Regions from separate parts of the Streptomyces sp. DSM 106670 genome, predicted to be linked through region 3. Evidence: riboswitches for the same ligand, from Rfam matches in the RefSeq annotation. Region 3 holds a riboswitch; each other region holds the start of a gene.

Region 1 (5,107 bases), 2.1 Mb from region 3:
CCAGGGAGCAGACCACCAGCGCCAGGAACGCGGCCCGGCCGGTGAGCCGGGAGCGGCGGGCCTGGCGGCGGTTCTGGGATCGGTACACGCGGGCCGCGGTCTGCTCGCCGAGCAGTCGCAGCCTGGTCGCGGTGGAGAACCGGTCGCGGTCCTTCCCGGCCATGTCTCCCGCCTCCCCATCACATACGTCCGTCCCCGCACACGGTACGGGACCGGGTGCGGGGACGGGCGGAGGCTACCTGCTTGCGACTTCGGGTCAGCCCTTGAAGCGCGGGAAGGCGGAGCGGCCCGCGTACACCGCGGCGTCGTCGAGGATCTCCTCGATGCGCAGCAGCTGGTTGTACTTGGCGACGCGGTCCGAGCGGGCCGGGGCGCCGGTCTTGATCTGGCCGCAGTTCACGGCGACGGCGAGGTCGGCGATGGTGACGTCCTCGGTCTCGCCGGAGCGGTGCGACATCATGCACTTGAAGCCGTTGCGCTGGGCCAGCTCGACGGCGTCCAGGGTCTCGGTCAGCGAACCGATCTGGTTGACCTTCACGAGCAGGGCGTTGGCGGAGCCCTCCTCGATGCCGCGGGCCAGACGCTCGGGGTTGGTGACGAAGAGGTCGTCGCCGACGATCTGGACCTTGGAGCCGATGCGGTCGGTGATGACCTTCCAGCCGGCCCAGTCGTCCTCGTACAGCGGGTCCTCGATGGAGACCAGCGGGTACGCGGAGACGAGCTCCTCGTAGTACTCGGTCATCTCGGCGGCCGAGCGGGACTTGCCCTCGAACTCGTAGACGCCGTCCTTGTAGAACTCGGACGCGGCGACGTCGAGCGCGAGCGCCACGTCACGGCCCGGGACGTAGCCGGCCTCCGTGATGGCCTCGACGATGAGGTCCAGGGCGGCGCGGTTGGACTCCAGGTTCGGGGCGAAGCCGCCCTCGTCGCCGAGTCCGGTGGACAGGCCCTTGGTCTTGAGGACCTTCTTCAGCGTGTGGTAGATCTCCGCGCCCCAGCGCAGGGCCTCGGAGAAGGACTCGGCGCCGATCGGCGCGATCATGAACTCCTGGATGTCCACGTTGGAGTCGGCGTGCGAGCCGCCGTTCAGGATGTTCATCATCGGAACGGGCAGCAGGTGCGCGTTCGGGCCGCCGAGGTAGCGGAAGAGCGGCAGGTCGGACGCCTCGGATGCGGCGTGCGCGACGGCCAGCGAGACGCCGAGGATGGCGTTCGCGCCGAGCGAGGCCTTGTTCTCGGTGGCGTCCAGGTCGAACATCGCCTGGTCGATGAGGCGCTGCTCGGTGGCGTCGTACCCGACGAGCTCCGGGCCGATCTGCTCGATGACGGCGAGGACGGCCTTCTCGACGCCCTTGCCCTGGTAGCGGTTGGGGTCACCGTCGCGAAGCTCTACAGCCTCGAACGCACCGGTGGAGGCGCCGGACGGAACAGCAGCACGGCCCGTGCTGCCGTCGTCGAGGCCAACCTCGACCTCGACCGTGGGGTTGCCCCGGGAGTCGAGGATTTCCCTGGCTACGACGACGTCGATGGACGGCACGAGGCATCTCCTTCTGGGATCTGACACTGGTTGTGCAGGGTCACTGTGGCCTTGCGACCCGAGCCTATCCGGCCCGGCCGCGTCGGCCAGCCGACCGCCCGTCTCCTGGGACGAAAAAGGACCCAAGGACCTGCGTAACGGGACAAAACTCTAGATATCTACTGAGCAGTAACACGTGTTGCCGACAAGAGGTGAACGCAACCGCGCTCCCCTTCGGCCCCTCGCCGACGAAGAACCCGGCCCGGCGCGCTGGGGGGATGAGCGCGCCGGGCCGGGAAGCCGTGCGAGGAGAAGTGCCGCCGGACGCTTCCCCTCCGGGGAGGAGATACGGCGTTTACTTCAGGTGGAGCTGCTGACCCGGGAAGATCAGGTCGGCGTCCTCGACGATGTCGTCGTTGAGCTTGAAGAGCTTGCTCCAGCCGCCCTTGACGCCTTCCTTCTCGGCGATCTTGCTCAGGGTGTCGCCGGCCTTGACCTTGTACTCGCCGTCACCCTTCTTGACCTTCTCGCCGGTCGGGGTGGTGACGGTCTTCTTGCTCTCGGCCTTGGGGGCCTCGCGCTGCTCGGAGCGCGTGGTGGGCTGCTCGGCCTGACGCTGGGGCTGCGCCTGCTCGGGCTTGCTCTCGGACTGGCCGGAGCCGGTGTTCACGCCCGGGTCCACACCGTCGTTGGTGAGGCCGCCGGCGCCGGCGCAGGCCCAGGCGCCCGGGCCCTGCAGGTCGAGGAGCTTCTCGGCGGTGGCGATCTGCTGGTCCTTGGAGGCCAGGTCGGCGCGCGAGGCGTACTGCGTACCACCGGCGGCGGCCCAGCTGGACTGCGAGAACTGCAGTCCGCCGTAGTAGCCGTTGCCGGTGTTGATGGACCAGTTGCCGCCCGACTCGCACTGGGCGACGGCGTCCCAGGTCTCGACGGAGGCGGCGGACGCGTTGGTCGCGCCCATCAGCGGGACGGCGACGGCGGCACCGGTGACACCCGCGAGGGTGGCGATACGGGTGGCCTTGGACGGGCGGCGGTGCTTGCCCTTGCTGTTCAGCAGCATGGAACGAATCTCCTCACCGACGCCTACGAGGTGAGCTGTCGGGTTCGGGCTGATGAGTTGCCCGGCCGTGCGTCGTGCGCACGGCTTCACCCCTAGCCGGTCCCGTACATCCCCCGGAGGGGCTGTGCGGACCCGGCGGCTTACCTGGGTCCCCCGCTCCTGCCTACGGCGCTTTACGCGTCTGTTCCCTTCGACCGACGGCAGGATTCGGCGTGACGGTCGACGGGGCCCGCGGTGCGAGCGGCTCCGACCGTAAACACAGGCAACCCCGACATTCAAAGATGGACATAGGGCACAATCGGCCCGAACTCACCGCGACCGATGGGGCATTTCCGCAGGTCGGGGGCGATACGCGCGGACTGGCCGGGCGAGACGCGCCAGTTGAAGCAAAGAGACCCATGTCTCACTTCCGCAAAAGTGGACATAGGTCTCTGAACTGCCTGATTTTCCCGGGCGTTTTCGCCCGAATTGAATCAGTTGGCGGCAGGCACCTCGGCGCCTTCCGGCGCACCCTGGTCCCCGCCCTGCTCCGCGTCCTGACCCAGGCCCAGATCCAGGCTCTGGCCGGGCAGGATCAGGTCCGGGTCGGAGCCCAGGAGGTCCTTGTTGGTCTCGTACAGACCGGTCCAGCCGCCGGGAAGTTCCTGGGCGTCGGCGATGGCCCAGAGGTTGTCGCCGGGCTGCACCGTGTACGCACCGGCGCCCGCGGCGCCGCCGTCGCGCGCGTCGCCGTCACCGCGCGAGGCGTGCCGGCCGGACCCGCGGGGGCCGTCGTCCTGGCCGCCGTCGACCTCCTCGGGCGCGGGGGTGCCGCGGTGCTTGCCGCCCTTGCCGCTCTCGCCGGTCGAGGCGTCGGGGGCGCCGGAGGGGTCCGTGGCGTCGGGAGCCTCGGAGGACGGCGGGGTGGTGGGCGTCACCGAGGAGTCGGGGGTCTCGCTCCCCTCCCCTGTACCGTCGCTCTCCTTCTCACCCTTCTTCTCACCCTTGCCGGACTTGTCGGCCTCACCGGACTTGCCGGATTCATCCGCTTCGTCGGGGGCGTCCGCTTCGTCGGTCGGGGTGCTCGTCGGATCGGGGGTCGGCGAGGTGCCCGGGTCGACGCCCGGCAGGCTGCCGTCCACCGCGAGACCGGAGATCACCGCGCAGCTGGGCCACGCCTTCGGGCCCTGGTCGTCCAGGACCTTCTCGGCGACGGAGATCTGCTGCGACCGGCTGGCGAGGTCGGCGCGGGGCGCGAACGCCGTGCCGCCGTACGCCGACCAGGTCTCCTGGGAGAACTGGAGCCCGCCGTAGTAGCCGTTGCCGAGGTCGGCGCTCCACATGCCGCCGCTCTCGCACTCCGCGACCCGGTCCCAGGTGGAGGCCTCGGCCGCGTGCGCGCCGCTCGCGCCGAGCAGCGGGATGGCGATGGCCGATCCCGTCACACCTGCGGCGACGACGATGGCGGGTGCCTGGCGAGGGCGGCGGTGTCTGCCGTTCGCGGAGCCCATGGGTATGCCTTCCGTGCGACTGACAAGCGAGTGACCCGTGCGCCGCGCGGCAGGAACAGACGCCGGCAGCGACACACAAGTGACGCGTGAGCAACGAGCGACCGACGCGTCGAACCGTGAACCTAGCGGGACTCGAACGTGTGTCACAAGTCGATGCAGCGCAGATCACGTGAAAGTCACAGAGTTGACAGCGTGTCACTTTTTTCTGAGCGGCTGCCCGGCTCGAACTCGACGGGAAGCGTGCGCAGTCCACGCATGATGAGCCCGCCGCGCCAGCGCAAATCGCCAGGTTCTCCCGCAAGTCGCAGGTCAGGGAGGCGTCTCAACAGCGTGGCCAGCGCGGTCTGCCCCTCCAGCCGGGCCAGCGGCGCACCCAGGCAGTAGTGGATGCCGTGCCCGTATCCGAGGTGCTGATTGTCACGCCGTGCAAGGTCCAGCATGTCCGGATCCGCGAACCGCTCCGGGTCGCGGTCGGCCGCCGCGAGCACCACGAGTACGGGATCCCCGGCGGCGATCTCCGCGCCGCCCAGGGTCAGCGCCTCGGTGGCGTACCGCCAGGTCGCCATCTCGACCGGCCCGTCGAACCGGAGCAGTTCCTCCAGCCCGGTCGCCAGCAGCGCGCTCTCCCCGGCGTCCAGCGAGGCTTCCAGCCGGGCCCGCTGCTCGGGGTGGCGCAGCAGCGCGTAGGTCCCGTTCCCGATCAGATTGACGGTCGTCTCGAACCCGGCGAAGAGAAGGATGAACGCCATCGCGGCCGCCTCGTTCTCCGTGAGGTGCTCGCCGTGGTCGCTGGCCCGGATCAGCCCGGAGATCAGGTCGTCGCCGGGGCTCTCCCGCTTCCGGTGGATGAGTTCGGCGAGATAGCCGCGCATCTTCTTCACCGACCTGGCGACCCCGCCACGCGGCCCGCCACCGTGCCGGATCATCATGCCCGCCCAGTCCCGGAAGTCGTCCTGGTCCTCGCGGGGGACGCCGAGCAGATCGCAGATGGCGTAGATGGGGAGCGGAAAGGCGAGGTCGTGGATGAGGTCGGCCTCCCCC
Region 2 (5,107 bases), 1.3 Mb from region 3:
AAGCAGCCGCCGCGCGACGGGACGCTGCCGGAGATCATCGGCGAGCAGCTGCGCGAAGTGGTCCACGAGGAGGTCCCGGCGCGCGCCCTGATGGCCGCCTACCGCCTCCCGCACGACGGCACCCGCGCCTGCGACGCGGCCGACCTGGCGCTCACCGTGCTCGGCGGCGGCGAGTCCTCCCGGCTGCACAACCGCCTGGTGCGCCGCGACCGTACGGCGGTGGCGGCGGGCTTCGGGCTGCTGCGGCTGGCCGGGGCGCCCTCGCTGGGCTGGCTGGACGTGAAGACGTCCGGCGGGGTCGAGGTGGAGCAGATCGAGGCCGCCGTCGACGAGGAGCTGGCCAGGTTCGCCGCCGAGGGGCCCACCCCCGAGGAAATGGAGCGGGCCCAGGCGCAGTTGGAGCGCGAGTGGCTGGACCGGCTCGGCACGGTCGCCGGCCGCGCCGACGAACTGTGCCGCTACGCGGTGCTGTTCGGCGACCCGCAGCTCGCCCTGAGCGCCGTGGGCCGGGTCCTGGACGTCACCGCGGAGGAGGTGCGCGCGGCGGCCGAGGCGGCCCTGCGCCCCGACAACCGGGCGGTGCTGGTGTACGAGCCCATCGAACCGGCCGACGAGGCCGACGAGGGCGAAGACGGCGCCGAGGGCAGCGACGCGCACGAGGGGGCGGCCAAGTGAGCGACGCCGCCGTGACTGGAGTAACCATGGAGTTCCACCCGCAGCCCACCGCCGGCACGGCCCGCCCCTGGGCCTTCCCGGCGCCCGAGCGCGGCGCCCTGCCCAACGGGCTGACCGTGCTGCGCTGCCACCGCCCCGGCCAGCAGGTCGTCGCGGTGGAGATCTTCCTGGACGCGCCGCTGGAGGCCGAGCCCGAGGGCCTGGACGGCGTGGCCACGATCATGTCGCGGGCGCTCTCCGAGGGCACCGACAAGCACAGCGCCGAGGAGTTCGCCGCCGAGCTGGAGCGCTGCGGCGCCACCCTCGACGCGCACGCCGACCACCCCGGTGTCCGGGTCTCCCTGGAGGTTCCGGCCTCCCGGCTGGCCAAGGCCCTCGGCCTGGTCGCCGAGGCGCTGCGGGCCCCGGCCTTCGCCGAGAGCGAGATCGAGCGGCTGGTGGGCAACCGCCTCGACGAGATCCCGCACGAGCAGGCCAACCCGTCCCGGCGCGCCGCCAAGCAGCTCTCCAAGGAGCTGTTCCCGGCCACCGCCCGGATGTCCCGCCCGCGCCTGGGCACCGAGGAGACCGTCCGGCGGATCGATCAGGCCACCGTGCGCGCCTTCTTCGACGCCCATGTCCGCCCGTCCACGGCGACGGCCGTGATCGTCGGAGACCTGACCGGCATCGACCTGGACGCGCTGCTGGCGGAGACCCTCGGCGACTGGTCGGGCAACGCCGGCCAGGCCCGCCCGGTGCCGCCCATCACCGCGGACGACACCGGCCGTGTGGTCATCGTGGACCGCCCCGGCGCGGTCCAGACCCAGCTGCTGATCGGCCGGATCGGCGCCGACCGGCACGAGCGCGTGTGGCCCGCGCAGGTCCTCGGCACGTACTGCCTGGGCGGCACCCTCACCTCCCGGCTGGACCGGGTGCTGCGCGAGGAGAAGGGCTACACCTACGGCGTACGCGCCTTCGCCCAGGTGCTGCGCTCCAGCGGCCCCGACTCGGGCGGCGCGGCGATGCTCGCGATCAGCGGCTCGGTGGACACGGAGTCCACCGGACCGGCGCTGGAGGACCTCTGGAAGGTTCTGCGGACGCTGGCCGCCGAGGGGCTGACCGACGCCGAGCGCGAGACGGCCGTGCAGAACCTGGTGGGCGTCGCCCCGCTGAAGTTCGAGACCGCCGCCTCCGTCGCGAGCACGCTGGCCGACCAGGTCGAGCAGCACCTCCCCGACGACTACCAGGCCGACCTCTACGCCCGGCTCGCCGAGACGGGCACCGTGGAGGCGACCGCCGCCGTGGTCAACGCCTTCCCGGTGGACCGCCTCGTCACGGTCCTCGTGGGTGACGCCGCGCGGATCGAGGAGCCCGTCAAGGCGCTCGGCATCGGCGAGGTGTCCGTCGTCACCGGCTGACGGCATCCGTGGCACACCGCCGCGAAGAGGACCCCGACGGACGGAAGTTCGCCGGGGTCCTCCCTTTTTGCCCTATTGGTGAGCTTCGCTCCCTTTTGTTGGAGAGGTTGCCTGTCTGCCCTGTGGGATGCGCGACAAATCCCCCTGTCCGTTTGGTGATGGGAAGTCGCCCCGCCTAGCGTCGGCCCGGCTGTCCGTCACCCGTATGCCGCATCCGCGGCGCCGGGCAGTCATCGCCGAGTCCCCGTCAGGCGCGAGCCTGGGGAGCCGGGGACCCACACGCAGTCCCTGGGGTGAATCGGAGGCCCGTGCCGTGAACCGGCGCGGGGATCCGTAGGAGACCTTCCTGCTCCGAACCCGTCAGCTAACCCGGTAGGCGAGAAGGAAGGAAAGGATCAGCCTCTCCATGGCGTTCACCCGTGCCACCGGGAAGCACCGTGCCCCGAGCCGTCTGACGCGTCGCGGCGCCCAGGCCGCCGGCATCGCGGCCCTGGCCACCACCGGAGTCCTCGGCTCGCTGTCCTCCCCGGCCCTCGCCGCGGACACCGAGGCCGCCAAGGTCGCCGACACCGGCCTCACCCAGGCCATCTCCCTCGACGCCACCCTCGCCGACCAGATCGACGCCCAGGCCCAGGCCCAGAAGCAGCAGGCCGAGGCGGTCGCCAGGGCGAAGGCGAAGGCCGCCGCCGAGGCCCGCGAGAAGGCCGCCAAGGCCAAGGCGAAGGCGGAGGCCGAGCGCAAGGCCGAGGCCCGCGCCAAGGAGATCCGCGAGGAGAAGGCCCGTGCCGCCCGCGCCGCCGAGCGCGCCCGGCTCAACGCCTTCCACCTCCCGGTCGCCGGCTCCCACGTCACCACCGGCTACAACACCGGCGGCGCGCTCTGGTCCTCCGGCAGCCACTCCGGCGTCGACTTCCAGGCCGCCTCCGGCAGCTCCGTCGTCGCGGTAGGCGCCGGTACGGTCGTCGAGGCCGGCTGGGGCGGCGCGTACGGCAACAACATCGTGCTCCGGATGTCGGACGGCACGTACACCCAGTACGGCCACCTCTCCTCGATCGGCGTCTCCGTCGGCCAGAGCGTCTCCTCCGGCCAGCAGATCGGGCTCTCCGGCTCCACCGGCAACTCCACCGGCCCGCACCTGCACTTCGAGGCCCGCACCACCCCCGACTACGGCTCCGACATGGACCCCGTCGGCTACCTGCGCTCGCACGGTCTGAACGTCTGACCCGCCTGTGCGCGACCCCGCCCGAAGGCCCCGGCACCCGCCGGGGCCTTCGGCAATTCCGGCCTCAAGATTTCCATGGATTCCGGCCTGCCATCGGAAATTCCGGCAGATTGCAATAGAGTCACGGAACAGACGTCGGGCGGCCGCGTTTCGCGGGGATCAAGGCGGAGGTTCGGACATGCGCATTCCCGCGCATTCGGTATGCACGGCAATCCGTGACGACATCGTCTCCGGTGTCTACGAGCGCGGCAGCCGCCTCACCGAGGAGCTGCTGGCCCGTCGCTACGGGGTCTCCCGCGTCCCCGTCCGCGAGGCCCTGCGCACCCTGGAGTCCGAAGGCTTCGTGGTCACCCGCAGACATGCCGGCGCCTGTGTCGCCGAACCCACCGCGCAGGAGGCGGCCGACCTCCTGGAGCTGCGGATGCTCCTGGAGCCGCTGGGCGCGGCACGCGCCGCCCAGCGCCGCACGGAGGCCCATCTGAAGGTGCTCCGGGGTCTGGTCAGGCTGGGCCAGGAGCGGGCCCGCCGGGGCGAGGGCGAGGATCTGCGCTCACTGGGCGGCTGGTTCCACGAGACCCTGGCCCAGGCGTCGAGCAGCCCCGGCCTCATCGCGCTGCTCACCCAGCTCCGGCACAAGATCGCCTGGATGTACGCGGTCGAGCAGCCGGCCCGTCCGGTCGACGCCTGGGCCGAGCGCGGCGCGATCGTGGACGCCGTGGCGCGCGGCGACGCGGAGCGGGCGAGGGCGCTGACCGCCCAGCACGCGGAACGCGCCACCGGCGCCCACCGGCTCCGCCGCCCGGATCTCGCTGGGCGTCGCACCGCCGCCGTTCCGCCGGTGAGAAGTTCGCAACACGGCGTAAACACTGCGGGCGTCCGGCATTAACAAAAGAGCCGTATACAAAGAGAAGTAATTCCGGTGCGCCATTCAGGCTGCCCGCATTATCGAGGTGCGACTCTTTCCCGAATCATTCCCGAAAGCGAAAGAGCCGTGATCCCTTCACGGGATCACGGCTCTTTCGCCGGTCGCATCCGGACGGACCCGGAGTCGCATGGGTCAGACGGTCTCCGGAAGCTCTTCCAGGCCCTCGGCGACGAGCTTCGCCAGCCGGTCCAGAGCGGCCTCGGCGTCGTCCGCGTCGGACGCGAGCACGATCTCCTCGCCACCCTGCGCGCCCAGACCGAGCACGGCCAGCATGGAGGCGGCGTTCACCGGGTTGCCGTCGGCCTTGGCGATCGTCACCGGGACGCCGGAGGCCGTGGCGGCACGGACGAAGATGGAAGCGGGGCGGGCGTGCAGGCCCTCGGCCCAACCGACGTTTACGCGGCGCTCAGCCATGGTTCTGCCCTTCACATATCAACGGTTGTCTAGACCAGTCTCTCATGCAGTGCGTGGTGCTGTGCCCGGCCTCCTGTCCGGCCGTAGGCTTTGGCCATGGAGCCCACGCCGGAGCAGAGTCCGCATCACGCGTACCCCGACCACTGGGAAGCGGACGTGGTGCTCCGCGACGGGGGCACCGCGCGCATCAGGCCGATCACCACGGACGACGCCGAGCGACTGGTCAGCTTCTACGAGCAGGTGTCCGACGAGTCGAAGTACTACCGCTTCTTCGCCCCGTATCCCCGCCTATCCGACCGGGACGTGCACCGCTTCACCCATCACGACTACGTCGACCGGGTGGGACTGGCGGTCACGATCGGCGGCGAGTTCATCGGAACCGTCCGCTACGACCGCATCGACGACCGGGGCCGCCCCGCCTCCGCGCCCGCCGACGAGGCCGAGGTCGCCTTCCTCGTCCAGGACGCCCACCAG
Region 3 (5,107 bases):
AGGGTGACCGTCGGCTTCTCCGAGGAGCGCCGGGTCGCGAAGCCCGAGGGGCCGGTGCGGGCGCGGGAGGAGGAGAGCGAGGACGTGATGCCGGAGGTCGGTCCGGCGGGGGCGGCCATCGGGCCCTTGCGCTTCCAGTCCAGGTGCTGTTCCGGGATCTCCTCCAGGAACCGCGAGGGCGGGTTGTACGAGGGCTGGCCCCAGGCGCTGCGCATCGCCGCCCGGGTCAGATAGAGCCGTTCGCGGGCGCGGGTGATGCCGACGTACGCGAGGCGGCGCTCCTCCTCCAGCTCCTTGGTCTGGCCGAGGGCCCGCATGTGCGGGAAGACGCCGTCCTCCAGGCCGGTGAGGAAGACGACCGGGAACTCCAGGCCCTTCGCGGTGTGCAGGGTCATCAGCGTGATGACGCCGGAGCCGTCCTCGTCCTCGTCGGGGATCTGGTCGGAGTCGGCGACGAGCGCGACCTTCTCCAGGAACTCCGCGAGCGTGCCCGCGCCCTCCTCCTCGCCGCGCTCCTGCTCGAATTCGAGGGCGACGGCGGCGAGTTCCTGGAGGTTCTCGATACGGGTCTCGTCCTGCGGGTCCGTGGAGCTCTGGAGCTCGGCGAGATAGCCCGTGCGCTCCAGGACGGCTTCCAGCACGACGGCGGGTCCGGCGCCGGACTCGACGATCGTGCGCAGCTCCTCCATCAGCGTGTTGAAGCGCTTGACGGCGTTGGAGGAACGGGCGGCCATGCCGTACGCCTCGTCGACGCGGCGCAGCGCCTGCGGGAAGGAGATCTTCTCGCGCATCGACAGGGCGTCGATCATCGCCTCGGCGCGGTCGCCGATGCCGCGCTTGGGAACGTTGAGGATACGGCGGAGCGGGACGGTGTCCTCGGGGTTGGCGAGGACCCGGAGGTAGGCCAGGACGTCCCGGACCTCCTTGCGCTCGTAGAAGCGCACGCCGCCGACGACCTTGTAGGGCAGGCCGACGCGGATGAAGATCTCTTCGAAGACACGGGACTGGGCGTTGGTGCGGTAGAAGACGGCGACATCGCCCGCCTTGGCGTCGCCCGCGTCGGTGAGCCGGTCGATCTCGTCGGCGACGAACTGCGCCTCGTCGTGCTCGGTGTCGGCGACATAGCCGGTGATGCGGGCGCCGGAGCCGGCGTTGGTCCAGAGGTTCTTCGGGCGGCGGCTCTCGTTGCGCTCGATGACGGCGTTGGCGGCGGAGAGGATCGTCTGCGTGGAGCGGTAGTTCTGCTCCAGCAGGATCGTCGTGGCGCTGGGGTAGTCCTCCTCGAACTGGAGGATGTTGCGGATGGTCGCGCCCCGGAAGGCGTAGATCGACTGGTCCGCGTCACCGACCACGCACAGCTCGGCGGGCGCGTCGTTCTCCCCGGCCGGGCCGACCAGCTCACGGACCAGCGTGTACTGGGCGTGGTTGGTGTCCTGGTACTCGTCGACGAGGACGTGCCGGAAGCGGCGGCGGTAGTGCTCGGCCACGTCCGGGAAGGCCTGGAGGAGGTGGACCGTCGTCATGATGATGTCGTCGAAGTCCAGGGCGTTGGCCTCGCGCAGGCGGGCCTGGTAGAGCGCGTACGCCTGGGCCAGGGTCTTCTCGAAGCCGTCGGCTGCCTGTCCGGCGAAGGTCTCCTCGTCGATGAGCTCGTTCTTGAGGTTGGAGACCTTGGCGGTGAAGGACTTCGGCGGGTAGCGCTTGGGGTCCAGGTCGAGGTCGCGGCAGACCAGGGCCATCAGCCGCTTGGAGTCGGCGGCGTCGTAGATCGAGAACGACGAGGTGAAGCCGAGCTTCTTCGACTCGCGGCGCAGGATGCGGACGCACGCGCTGTGGAAGGTCATGACCCACATGGCGTTGGCGCGCGGGCCCACCAGCTGCTCGACGCGCTCCTTCATCTCGCCCGCGGCCTTGTTGGTGAAGGTGATCGCGAGGATCTGCCCGGGGTGCGTGCCGCGCTCGGCCAGCAGATGGGCGATGCGGTGGGTGAGCACCCGGGTTTTGCCGGAGCCGGCCCCGGCGACGATGAGCAGCGGGGATCCGGCGTGCACGACGGCGGCGCGCTGCTCGGTGTTCAGCCCGTCGAGCAGCGCGGCGGAGTCGAGCACCGGGCGCGGGTGACCGTCCCGGTAGTACCCGTCCCGGGGCGGCGGGGGCGCGTCGTAGACGCCCTCGAAGAGTCCCTCCGGCACCGCTTCGGGCGCGTGGTCCTCGGGGGGCGGCGGGGGGCCGTCCTCCGCGGGCTGGAGGCCGGTCAGGAAACTGTCGTCAAAGAGGCTGCTCATCGCCTACCGAGTCTAGGCGGCCGGACTGACAACCTTCCGCCGAAGCCCGGAAGCGGTGACCCCGGTCCTACGCACGGAGAGCGGACGTCCACGTTCCGTGAAGAAGTGCCCGGTCGGAGGGGGTGCGGAGCCCTCGATCCGAAAAGGTCACGAAAATGTATCGGGCATATCGCTCATCGTGCTTCCCAGCGGTGCCACGGGTTGGCTAGCGTGCTCGGTCAGGTGATCCGTACCTCCCTGAGGCGAACCGCGCCTAACGGACACCTCTGCCGAATCCGTCCTGCCCTCCAGGCAGTTCGGAACCGGGGACCCACACGCAGAACCGGGGTGAATCGGTCCGTGACCTCGCATCCGGACCGTAGGACAGCCTTCCGTTCCGTCCGAACCCGACAGCTAACCCGGTAGGCGGTCCACGGAAGGAGATGCCGGTCTTGGCATCGCATCGCAAGCCGCGCACGAAGGTGCGCACCACCACTCCCGCCGTCGGGCTGACGACGGCCGCGCTGGCCTCCGTGACGTTGCTCTCCACGCAGAGCGCCACGGCCGCGCCCGCGGAGCCGAAGCCCGCCATCGAGGAAGTGCAGAAGAAGGTCGACGCCCTGTACCGGCAGGCGGGCACCGCGACCCAGGAGTACAACCGGGCCAAGGCCGCCTCCGCCACGCAGCAGAAGAAGGTCGACACGCTGCTCGCGGACGTGGCGAAGCGGACCGAGAAGATCAACGAGGCGCGCCGCGCGCTGGGCTCCTACGCGGCGGCCCAGTACCGCAGCGGCGGCATCGCGCCCACGGCGACGTTCTTCCTGGCGGACGACCCGCAGGGGTACTTCGACCAGAGCCGGCTGATGGACCGGGCGACGGAGCGGCAGCAGAAGGCCGTCACCGATTTCCGTACGCAGCAGGCCTCGGCGGCGAAGAAGCGCGCGGAGGCGGTGAAGAGCCTGGAGACGCTGACCGAGACGCAGGCCACGCTCGCCTCCAGCAAGAAGGACGTGCAGACCAAGCTCACCGAGGCCCGCGGCCTGCTGTCCCGGCTGACCGCCGAGGAGAAGGCGCGGCTGGCGGAGCTGGAGCGCAAGAAGGAGGCCGAGGCCAAGGAGAAGGCGGCGAAGCTGGCCGCCCGTCAGGCCGCCGAGGCGAAGGAGAGGGCCGAGGCGGAGGAGAAGGCTCGCGAGGAGGCCGCGAAGGAGTCGGGCGGCGGTTCGGGCACGGGCTCCGGCTCCGGTACGGGCACGGGTTCGGGTTCCGGCTCCGGTACGGGCAGCGGTTACGCCGCCAAGGCGGAGAAGGTGCTGGCCTTCGCCCGCGCCCAGATCGGGAAGCCGTACGTCTGGGGCGCGACGGGCCCCTCCAGCTACGACTGCTCGGGGCTGACGCAGGCGGCGTGGCGGGAGGCGGGTGTGACCCTGCCCCGGACCACCTGGGACCAGGTGAAGGTCGGGACCCGGGTCGCCACGTCCGACCTGCAGCCGGGTGACCTGGTCTTCTTCTACGACGACATCAGCCACGTGGGCATCTACAAGGGCGACGGGATGATGATCCACGCCCCGAAGCCGGGTGCGAACGTGCGCGAGGAGTCGATCTACTACATGCCGATCTACGGGAGCGTGCGCCCGGCGTGACACAGGGCGGGGGCGGCCGGTGAGCGGCCGCCCCCGGAAGGCCGTGGTTCGGCCTCAGGTCCGGTGGTCCGGCCTCAGGTCCAGACCGTGGCGATGAAGATGTTGACGGTCGTGAGGGCGCCGACCGCGATGAACGCGCCCTTGTCGACCTTCTCCTCGTCGCGCTTGACGTAGACCAGGGCGAGGATCACGACCAGCAGCGCCAGCTTGATGCCGATCTTGACGTTGTTCACGGTCTGGTCGTCGGCCTGGTTGAGGCCGACCAGTGCCATGCCGGTGACCAGCATGGTCAGCGCGCCGTGCAGCATCGCGGGGGTGAACCGGGCGGTCCCCGACCCCATGGCCTTCATCTGCGTCAGGAAGCCGCCCAGCAGGGAGGCGATGCCGATGATGTGCAGGCCGACGAAGACATTGATGAGTACGTCCATGGCTCGGGAGCCTAGCCATGGCCAAGGTTTTACCTTTCAGTGAGGCAAGCCTTCCTCGTCAGGGGGGCACGCCCTCCCCGATCACTTCGATCATGAGTGACCGGCGAAACGTCACATCAGGGCAATAGCTGTCATGGCGACTCTTTTCTCCGCGCCCGGATTAGCGTCCTTCACGGACCCGCCGGTATCCCCCGGCGGCCAGCCGACAGGAAGGATGCCGCCCCCGTGGCAGCGCACCGCAGGTCAGCCCACCGAAAACCCAAGCAGCGCCCGTTCACCGGCCCTGCTGCCCGCACCGCCGCCACCCTGGCGCTCGCCGGAGCCGCCACCGCGGGCTCGGTCACCGGGGCCGGCGCGACCCCCGCCGAACCGGCCCCCACCGCCGACCAGGTCAGGGCGAAGGTCGACCGGCTCTACCACGACGCCGAGGTCGCCACCGAGAAGTACAACGGGGCGAAGGAGAAGGCGGCCGCCGCCACCCGCGAGGTCGAGGCCCTGACCGACGAGGCCGCCCGCCGCACCGACCGCCTCAACACCACCCGCAACGCCCTGGGTTCGCTGGCCACCGCGCAGTACCGCGGCGGCACCCTGGACCCGGCCCTGCAACTGGCGCTCTCCTCCGACCCCGACGCCTATCTGCAGCGCGCCTCCTACCTCGACCGGGCGGGCGACCGCCAGAGCGGTCTGCTGCGGAACATCAAGCGGCAGGTCTCCCAGATCACCCGCGTCAAGGCCGCCGCCGACCGGGAGACCGAGCGCCTCGCCGCCCGCCGCA

The links. Region 3 has a riboswitch for cyclic di-AMP ahead of ACSMXR_RS23160 (C40 family peptidase). Riboswitches for the same ligand answer to the same signal wherever they lie in the genome.
Region 1: linked by a shared signal. The riboswitch ahead of ACSMXR_RS13710 (transglycosylase family protein) and the one ahead of ACSMXR_RS23160 (C40 family peptidase) in region 3 are both predicted to bind cyclic di-AMP.
Region 2: linked by a shared signal. The riboswitch ahead of ACSMXR_RS28675 (M23 family metallopeptidase) and the one ahead of ACSMXR_RS23160 (C40 family peptidase) in region 3 are both predicted to bind cyclic di-AMP.

Annotation. Positions count from the first base shown of each region.
Region 1 is NZ_CM147704.1:3,104,252-3,109,358, forward strand. Features, by position in the region: gene ACSMXR_RS13700 (FtsB family cell division protein) at 1-163, opposite strand, end outside; gene eno (phosphopyruvate hydratase) at 257-1,537, opposite strand; gene ACSMXR_RS13710 (transglycosylase family protein) at 1,872-2,576, opposite strand; cyclic di-AMP (ydaO/yuaA leader) riboswitch at 2,582-2,757, opposite strand; gene ACSMXR_RS13715 (transglycosylase family protein) at 3,050-4,066, opposite strand; gene ACSMXR_RS13720 (cytochrome P450 family protein) at 4,243-5,107, opposite strand, start outside.
Region 2 is NZ_CM147704.1:6,456,309-6,461,415, forward strand. Features, by position in the region: gene ACSMXR_RS28665 (M16 family metallopeptidase) at 1-675, shown strand, start outside; gene ACSMXR_RS28670 (M16 family metallopeptidase) at 702-2,072, shown strand; cyclic di-AMP (ydaO/yuaA leader) riboswitch at 2,297-2,465, shown strand; gene ACSMXR_RS28675 (M23 family metallopeptidase) at 2,479-3,294, shown strand; gene ACSMXR_RS28680 (GntR family transcriptional regulator) at 3,473-4,180, shown strand; gene ACSMXR_RS28685 (HPr family phosphocarrier protein) at 4,352-4,633, opposite strand; gene ACSMXR_RS28690 (bifunctional acetate--CoA ligase family protein/GNAT family N-acetyltransferase) at 4,730-5,107, shown strand, end outside.
Region 3 is NZ_CM147704.1:5,195,571-5,200,677, reverse strand. Features, by position in the region: gene pcrA (DNA helicase PcrA) at 1-2,285, opposite strand, end outside; cyclic di-AMP (ydaO/yuaA leader) riboswitch at 2,543-2,709, shown strand; gene ACSMXR_RS23160 (C40 family peptidase) at 2,708-3,904, shown strand; gene ACSMXR_RS23155 (hypothetical protein) at 3,979-4,332, opposite strand; gene ACSMXR_RS23150 (C40 family peptidase) at 4,558-5,107, shown strand, end outside.